One region of the Desemzia sp. FAM 23989 genome, then DNA from elsewhere that is predicted to be linked to it. Evidence: a T-box and tRNA genes for the amino acid it is inferred to sense, from the RefSeq annotation. Region 1 holds a T-box; the other holds one or more tRNA genes.

Region 1 (4,438 bases):
ACTCTTCTTTCTCGGTGCAAGCACCGATAGGAAGCGTTCGACTTGCATGTATTAGGCACGCCGCCAGCGTTCGTCCTGAGCCAGGATCAAACTCTCATAAAAGTTGCAGACCGAAGTCTGCTTATTTTAATGATGCTTGTAGCTCATTAATTGATTGCTAGCGAATAAATATTCACTAATTTGTTTGTTTTGGCACTTGCCAAAACTTCCTTACACGTTTGGTTCGTCTTACTTTGTTTAGTTTTCAAAGGTCTAATTTCGTTCGCGTTGTCGCTGAGACAACTTCTTAATAATACCAGATCGTCGACTCAATGTCAACAACTTTTTGAAATTATTTTTTGTTACTGGTTTGTTGAATCTTTGTCACCTGCAACGTTTATTACTATACCAACATTCTTGGGTTTCGTCAAGCTTTTCATTGAAATAAAATTTACAAAATACCAAAGCTGAACTTTACAAATCAAACCTTCGCTAAAACGACATATTTCATTCAAATTAGCGAACGTTAGTCGATTGATTTCTAAAATGGTACAGCTTTAATCAAAATGTATATTTATTGCAAAAATATACTATTATTCATTTCCCCAGTTTTGTTGGATAAACCCGACTCTACCTGAACCGCGACTGTATCTATTGTAATGAGCACTATTTTTCTTGTAGAAGTCTTGGTGATACTCTTCTGCTTCATAGAATGGTTGTGCCGGTTCTATAGAGGTAACAATCGGTTGCTGAAATCTTCCGCTGCTTTGTAAAGCTTGTTTAGAAGCTTCTGCAATTCTCTTTTGCTCTTCATCATAATAAAAAATAACAGGGCGGTAAGAATCTCCTTTGTCTGCAAATTGACCTGAAGCATCTGTTGGGTCCGTTTGTCTCCAATACACTTCTACTAAATCTTCGTATTTAAATACTTCTGGATCATAAGTGATTTGTACAGCTTCTGTATGTCCAGTAGTACCCGTTGTAACTTCTTCATATGTTGGATTCTTAACGTGCCCACCCGTATATCCAGAAACTACTTTCTCTATACCGGGTAGAGAATCAAAAGGTTTTACCATACACCAGAAACATCCGCCAGCAAATGTAGCTTGTTTTAAATTAGTTTGTCCCATCTCTATACCTTCTTTTCTAAATTAGTATTTACTAGTATATCACCTTTAATGGAGTTTTTAAAAAGTTACGATTGATGTTAATTGCAAAAAGGAAGCATCAAATGACTGCTTCCTTTTGTACCCGTCTGATTAATAGAACAAGTTGCTACTATATAATACATTTTTTAACGGATTTCAGTTAATCCACCCATATAGGAAACCAATGCTTCCGGAATTTTTACTGAGCCATCTGCTTGTTGATAGTTTTCTAGAATAGCTGCTACTGTTCGTCCTACTGCTAGTCCTGAACCATTTAACGTATGAACGTATTCTAATTTGCCTGTTTCTTCATTACGGTAGCGGATTTTTGCTCTTCTAGCTTGAAAAGCTTCCGTATTTGAGCAAGAAGAAATTTCGCGATACGTATTTTGAGCAGGTATCCATACTTCTAAATCATATGTTTTGGCTGCTGAAAAGCCCATATCTCCTGTACACAATGCCAACACACGGTAAGGAAGATTCAATTTTTGCAGCACATCCTCCGCATTAGCAGTCATTTTTTCTAGTTCTTCATATGATTCTTCAGGTTTACTAAATTTAACCATTTCTACTTTATTGAATTGGTGCAAACGAATCAAACCTCTGGTGTCTCGTCCAGCACTTCCAGCTTCAGATCTAAAAGAAGGGCTTAAAGCTGTGAAATAAATCGGCAATTCTTTTGCATCAATAATCTCATCTTGGTAATAGTTGGTCAGTGGTACTTCAGCGGTTGGAATCAAGGTCAGATCACTGTCTTGCATTTGGAAAACATCTTCTTTAAATTTAGGGAATTGTCCTGTTCCAAACATCGCTTTGCTGTTTACCAAGTAAGGTGTCATCATTTCTGTATAGTTGTGTTCATAAATATGCAAGTCTAACATAAAATTGTAAACAGCTCGTTCTAGGCGAGCTCCAAGTCCTTTATAGTAAAGAAAACGGCTGCCAGATACTTTCGCGCCCCGTTCGAAATCTAAAATCCCCAATTCTTCCCCTATTTCCCAGTGGGGTTTAGGCACAAAGTCATAACTAGGAGTTTCGCCCCATTTGCGTATTTCTACGTTTTCTTCTTCATCAGCGCCAACTGGTACTGATTCGTGCGGTAAATTAGGTAAACGAGTGGCAATGTTTTCCAGGTTCTCTTCTATAGTAGCCAACTCTTGATCCAACTGTTTGATCTTTCCGCCTACTTCACGCATTTCAATGATTTTACTCTCTGCATTTTCTTTCGCGCGCTTTAATGTAGCAATTGCATCGGATACTTCATTACGGTAGCTTTTTAACTTTTCTGTTTCGACTATTAAATCACGTCTCTTACCATCCAATTCGAGGTAACGATTCAACTCTTCTTCCTTAACTCCACGAGCAGCTAATTTTTTAGCCACTTCATCAAAATTGTTTCTCAGCTCTTTGTTGTCTAACATTGTTTTCCCTCCTAAAATTGTATGTACAAAAAAAGTCCAATCCTCCCTAATGATATAGGGACGAATTGGACTATCTATTTCGCGGTACCACCCAGATTTAACTTTATAAAAAAGCTACTCTCTACTTCAGATAACGGTCTGGAGCCGAAATAATTTAATACTTAACCACAAACTGCTAAGGTTCATTATTTACTTCACGTGATGGATTCAAGAAAAGTAATTATCAGCTTGCACCACCCGCTGACTCTCTGCAAATCAATTCTTCTTTACTAGCTCACATTACTAACGTTCAATCTATTGAATTTATGTGCCTTTATTTTAACGAATCACTATTTATAAGTCAACAAAAACTAATATTTGGCTTACTTGAAGATATCAGCGAATAAATCTGAGAAGAAGTTTCCGACCCAACGACCTGAAAGTACAAATACATTTGCTTTTTCAATGGCTTCTGTTGCAACAGCCGATACTTCTTGCCCATCATTTCCATCAATGTATCCTAGATCTTCACCTTCAACAGATACTTGGACTTTACCCATCTCTTGTCCTTTTTTAAGCGGAGCTGTTACTTGGTCTTCCGCATTTAGCAACTCTGGATCAGCAACAAAGTCAGCTGTTACAGATTCTGCGTCTGTTCCTTGTGGGACGACAATCGTTACATCAGAACCCGCTGAGACCTCTGCAGAATCAGCTTTTCCTTTATCAACAGCTACCGTTCCAGCTTCAGATACAACGTCTCCTTCTTTATAAACATCTAAGAAGTCCCAGTTGGCAAATACCCAATCCATGATTTTATCGGTTTCTTTGAAACGAGCCCCTTTGTCTGTCTCACCGTTTTCTGCATTCATTACGATAGTGATAATACGCATGTCATCTTCTTTTGCCGTACCAGCTATTGAAGCTCCAGCAAAATCAGTCGTTCCTGTTTTAAGACCATCCACGTTTTCACGTTCAAATAACAAACCTTCCAGCATCCAGTTCCAGTTCGACATATCAATAGCGTCGGAAGTTCCTTCTCTAAAAGTCATTTTAGGAATACTCGTTGTTTCCAATACCTCTGGATAATCATTGACCAAATGCATCGCTACTTCAGCAATTCCTCTTGCAGTCATAGTGTTTTCATCTGTCTCTGAACTACCTGGATAAACATTTCCTTGTAAATCAGAATTATTTAAACCTGTAGCATTATAGATTTGGTATTCTGTGATACCCCACTCGTCCAGTTGTTCTCTCATTAAGTCAACAAAAGCTGGTTCTGATCCTGCAATAGCTTCAGCAATTGCGATCGTTGAGCCATTTGCTGAATAGATTGCTAGTGACTGGTACAATTCTTCGATAGAATAAGTTTCGTCTTGACGCAAATGAACATTTGACAGTCTTGTATCATGACTGATCTTAAATGCATAATCACTAATAGAAACTTGTTGATCCCAGCTCACTTCGCCAGCCTCAATAGCTTCAAATAAAATATATTCTACAATCATTTTCGTCATCGAAGCAATTCCTAGTGGAGTGTCTCCATTTTGGTTCAACAACACTTTTCCTGTTCCTGCTTCTATAGCAAAGGCAGCATTTGCATTGATTTCAGGTGCTTGTGAAGCTGCTACAGCTTCTGTCGTGACGTTAAATTCTGTTCCAGCAATTTGAAAAGTAGGCGCTGCTGTCCCAACTAAGATTGTAGTAGCAAGGATAGCTCCGAATTTTTTAAGTTTTTTCATGGGTTTTATGTTCTCCTCAATCATATGATGATTTGTTTTTTAGTTTTTCTTTTAAATTCATTAAGTAATAGAGATAAATAAGTAATTTTCTCGCTTTTTCTATATTAACGAAGAAGGTATAAAAAAACAACCCTCTTTCCCGTTAAAGAAAGAATGACGGCTGTTTTGTGTT
Region 2 (4,438 bases), on a different contig from region 1:
ATAAAAGAAAGTTTTAGTGATAGTGATGCAGAAAATCCTTTAGGAAAATATGAATTAGAGGAGCATTTGAGAAATCAATACAATGAAGTGGTCAAAAACAATGGCTATGTCATATTGGTTGAAGAAAGCACGAGCTTTACTATGGGAAGAGAAAGCGAGACTGCTCAATCCTCTGAAAATACTAGTATGACTGGTGGAGAGACAGGAGATTTTAACGAAACCCCGGGTGGAATCAACCCGATTTTACCTGGAACAGGAGTCGATGCTGATTTCAGTTCAAGAAATTCCAATGATATACGTACTTCAGATAGCGGGACAACAGATGTACAAGATAAATTCACTTACACGTCTAAGGAGAGAAATAGAAATGCAGACGAAGAAACTCAGTACGTTGAAGATCATGAGGTTACCCAAGTTAATCAAGAATTGAACAATCAACCTTTAACAGATGAGCCAACTGATCCGACTATACCAGGATTTGGAATTGACCCTAAAATTCCACCGCAAGGTATAGAACCTTTAGATTCGAACAGTCCTAATATACAAGGAGAAGGTCCAGATGATGAGAAGAGAAGATAGTAGACATCATACGAGCTGTTGAGTCTGTTAAACGAGAGGACGTTGCTTTAAAAGAAAGTTGGTGAGATCAATGCTGAGAATCATCACCTATTTTGCTTTAGGGTATGTCGGAGTGTATTTTTCGTTGCTGCTGTCTTTGATTTATTTCTTGAGACCAAAGAAAAAAAAGTAACTTATAGTCATGGATTTGTTGTCAATACTTCATAAAAAATAAAAGAGAATTCTTTTGAATTATTCTTAAAGAATTCTCTTTATTTGGTATAATGAGCGTAGCCCACCAGAAAAATGTAGGGAAAGAGTGGAGGAGTATGTATGAGAACAAGAGAACTAAAGAAAGAAGCCAAAGCAAGGCTTTCAGGAAATTGGAAAATAGCGATATTAAACTTAGTGATTATGACTATTTTAACTTCCATTATCAGTGAGGTGTTATTGGGTCTCGTAGGAGCGGGCAGCTTTGAGAGCTTAACATCAACATTTTCACAAGATCCAGCACTGGTTACCTCGGATATGATAGCTGCAAGTACAAGAGAAACGATTCTTTCTTCATTGGTGACTATAGTAGTCAGCTTTATTACGGCTGTCTTCGCAGTCGGTTATGACTGGTCTTTACTAGATATGGTTGACGGGGAAAAATTAACTGTAGAAGCGATGTTTCAGTCCTTAAAAACCAATCGATTTTTTAAAGTTTTAGGGATCTCAGTAGTAACTAATTTATTTATTATCTTGTGGAGTTTATTGCTGATCATACCAGGAATCATTAAATCTTATAGTTACAGTCAATCGTTTAATGTCTACAAAGACGATCCAAATTTGGATATCATGGGTGCGATTCAACGCAGTAAAGAAATCATGGAAGGTAGAAAATGGGACTATTTTAAACTGCAATTTTCATTTATTTTATGGTACTTAATACCCGTTATTCTATTTTTAGCGTTTATTTTCGGCAGTATCAATACGATCAGCTACCAATTCGAATATGCCAGCACATATGCACCAAATGAATTCTGGGGATTCTTCTTTGGAATGATTTTTGTAGTCCTGGCGTTCATTTTAGTGATCCTCATTCTGTCGCTTTATGTTGAACCTTATAGAAAAACAGCTAATCAAGTTTTTTACCGTGATTTAGTGGGTTTCCCAGAGATGGAAATGGATGAAGTGGAATATGAAGAGAATTCTAGTTATTCTACTGACTACATCGATCCATATGATGAATCCGATGATTTTGATGATTCAGAAAATAACCAAGATAGGTTCTAGTGTTCAATACTAACTGTACAAAATAAAAAAAGACTGCAGGCCTAAACGCTAACACCAGACCGAAGAAGTCTGTAAATTATAGGCCAGCAGCCTTTTTTGTATGGAAGATAAGGGATTTGAACCCTTGCACGAATAAATTCGCCTAACGATTTTCGAGACCGTCCCCTTCAGCCGAACTTGGGTAATCTTCCATTGTTATTGGCCACTTTCTTTAGTATAAACCTGTTTTTTTAGGATGACAATAACCAAATTGAGTATTTCATTTTGAACACTATCTCTTCTAAGGTATAATAGAATTGTAGAAGTAAAACACCTTATGTTTCTTAATTGATAATCACTTATCTGGAAAGGGGCAAAAACTTAGGAGGAGAAGAATATGAAAAAATTGGTAACGTTACTGGGAGTTGCTGCTTTGTTAGCGGGTTGCGATTTAATGGGAGGTACTACGGAAGAGTCACAAGTAAGCGAATCTTCAGAGTCTAGTGTTGAATCGAGTGCAGAAACTTCTGAATCAAGTGTAGAAGAGAGTTCAGCATCATCTTCAGCAGCTTCTTCAGAAGCAAGTTCAAGTGAGTCTGAGAGTACTGGCGGAGAAGTAGCCACTTCAGAATTCCCGTTAGTTCCTCAAAAGTCTGAGATCGATCAAGGCTATACATTAGAAAGTGATCCATTGCTCCAAGAAATCCAAACCAGAATGTCCCAAACGGAAGAATTAGGTATTGATAATGATGTGGCTATTCATTTCACAGGTCTATTTTTAGGGGAGCAAGGCCAAGATAATGTTAAAGCGGTGTTCATTATAGTGAACCGGACAGATATGGCAATGACAAATATTAACTTAACTGTCAGCATGAGTACTGTTGATGGGGAAGTTATATTAGATAGCGCTCCATTTGTTTTATCTGAAGATGATTTTGGGATTCTGGAAACAGATACTACAATGCCAGCGTATTTCAAAATTCCAATGGACAGTCAAGAAGCATTCTTTAGTGTGAGTGATCTAGAAAATGTTACTTATTCAATCGATTCATTTGAATACGATGAAAGATAATTTTAATGATACAGTCTGGATCCTGAGAGATTACTTTCAGGTTCTTTTTTTGTGTCACAGGATATTTTTTCAAGATGAAAAGTGATGTAAAAAGCTTTATCAAATGGTATGATAAAAAAGATAAGTGTCCTACATAAGGATAAAACAGTAAAAGATTAGTGGAGGAGAGAGAATGGCACATAAGGGAAAAGAGATTTTCACGATCCCCAATATACTTTCTATTATTCGGTTAATTCTGGTACCGGTATTTGTTTCATTTTATGTAAATGCTGACAGTATCCAAGATTATAGAATTGCGGGCCTCATCATCCTTTTTTCTGGAATCACAGATTTAGTGGATGGCATTATTGCTCGAAAATTCAATCAAATTACGGATATCGGAAAGTTGTTGGATCCGGTAGCAGATAAAGTAACACAAGCGGCGATTCTGTTTTGTTTAATGGTTCGTTTTCAGTATATGTGGATCATCGTGATTTTATTTTTAGTGAAAGAACTGTCCATGCTCTTTTGGAATATTGTTTTGATCAAGAAAAACAAAAAATTAGACGGTGCTTTGTGGTATGGAAAAGTGTCAACAGCGGTATTTTATACGTGCATGACGATAATGGTGGCTTTTCCAATGATCAGTGATGCTATTGCTAATGGATTAATGTTGATCACGGGATTCTTTTTATTGTTGTCGTTCATGTTGTACACAAAAATTTTTGTGTATATGTATCAATCAAACAACTAAATAAAAGTACAGAAAAAGCTGGCCTAGACCAGCTTTTTTGTGTGTCGTTAAATGGTTTAATCTCTGTGCATGAATGCTCCTGTTTCAGCATTAATAATAACATCGTCATCATCTTGAGTATTCTCAATACTGATCTCATAAACGGTTGAGCCGTTTTCGGTATCTAAATGCCAACTATCCACATATCCAGAGCCGACTTCTTCCATAGCAGTTGTCATAGCTTCTTGAGGAGAAACGATGTTGTCTAAGTTCAAAGCATCATTGTTGTCATCATCATTATTGTCAGTATCTCTATCGATGGCTTCTCCTGTAGAAGCATCAATGCTCAATTCATATTCAGCAGACTCATCAAACCCATTAAAGTCATATTCGTATTTTCCATCGTCATCATCAAATTCAATGGATTCAATAGAAGAATTAGGATGGGTTTCGTTATAAATTTGGATGGCATCATCTAAACTGATATCAAATTCCTGTTCATGAATTCCTTGAGCAGATTCTGAGCTACTAGAAGAAGAGTCGCCAGTAGTTTCTGATTCAGATGATTCTGAACTCATGTCTTCTGATGGGCTGCTCATTGAGCTTTCTTGAGCAGAACTGCTCTGTTCCTCTGAACCGGTATCCGTTGAGGAGTCCGTTCCGCAAGCCCCTAAAATCCCTGTACTAATTAAAGCTAAAAAGGCTAGTTTTCTTTTGTTTGTCATTTTGATCTTCCTTTCTTTTTGTTTTTCAGCTAATTCGCTAAGTGGCATCTGTTTATAAAAAAATAAAAAGAGGATACATAGCGAAATTTCTTACTTATACCTGCAGTATAACAA

What was found. A T-box is a leader RNA that pairs with one kind of tRNA and senses whether it is charged. The one in region 1 lies ahead of serS (serine--tRNA ligase), so its partner is inferred to be a tRNA-Ser.
Region 2: it encodes a tRNA-Ser, which carries the amino acid that the T-box ahead of serS (serine--tRNA ligase) is inferred to sense. The anticodon was not compared.

The regions. Positions count from the first base shown of each region.
Region 1 is NZ_JBGQQT010000021.1:12-4,449, forward strand. It holds partial or broken rRNA gene ACEN36_RS10720 (16S ribosomal RNA) at 1-102, opposite strand, end outside; gene msrA (peptide-methionine (S)-S-oxide reductase MsrA) at 573-1,109, opposite strand; gene serS (serine--tRNA ligase) at 1,274-2,548, opposite strand; T-box leader at 2,602-2,840, opposite strand; gene ACEN36_RS10735 (serine hydrolase) at 2,911-4,266, opposite strand.
Region 2 is NZ_JBGQQT010000012.1:59,467-63,904, forward strand. It holds gene ACEN36_RS08270 (general stress protein) at 1-579, shown strand, start outside; gene ACEN36_RS08275 (DUF975 family protein) at 892-1,836, shown strand; tRNA gene ACEN36_RS08280 (tRNA-Ser) at 1,938-2,027, opposite strand; gene ACEN36_RS08285 (hypothetical protein) at 2,213-2,887, shown strand; gene ACEN36_RS08290 (CDP-alcohol phosphatidyltransferase family protein) at 3,060-3,620, shown strand; gene ACEN36_RS08295 (PepSY domain-containing protein) at 3,677-4,324, opposite strand.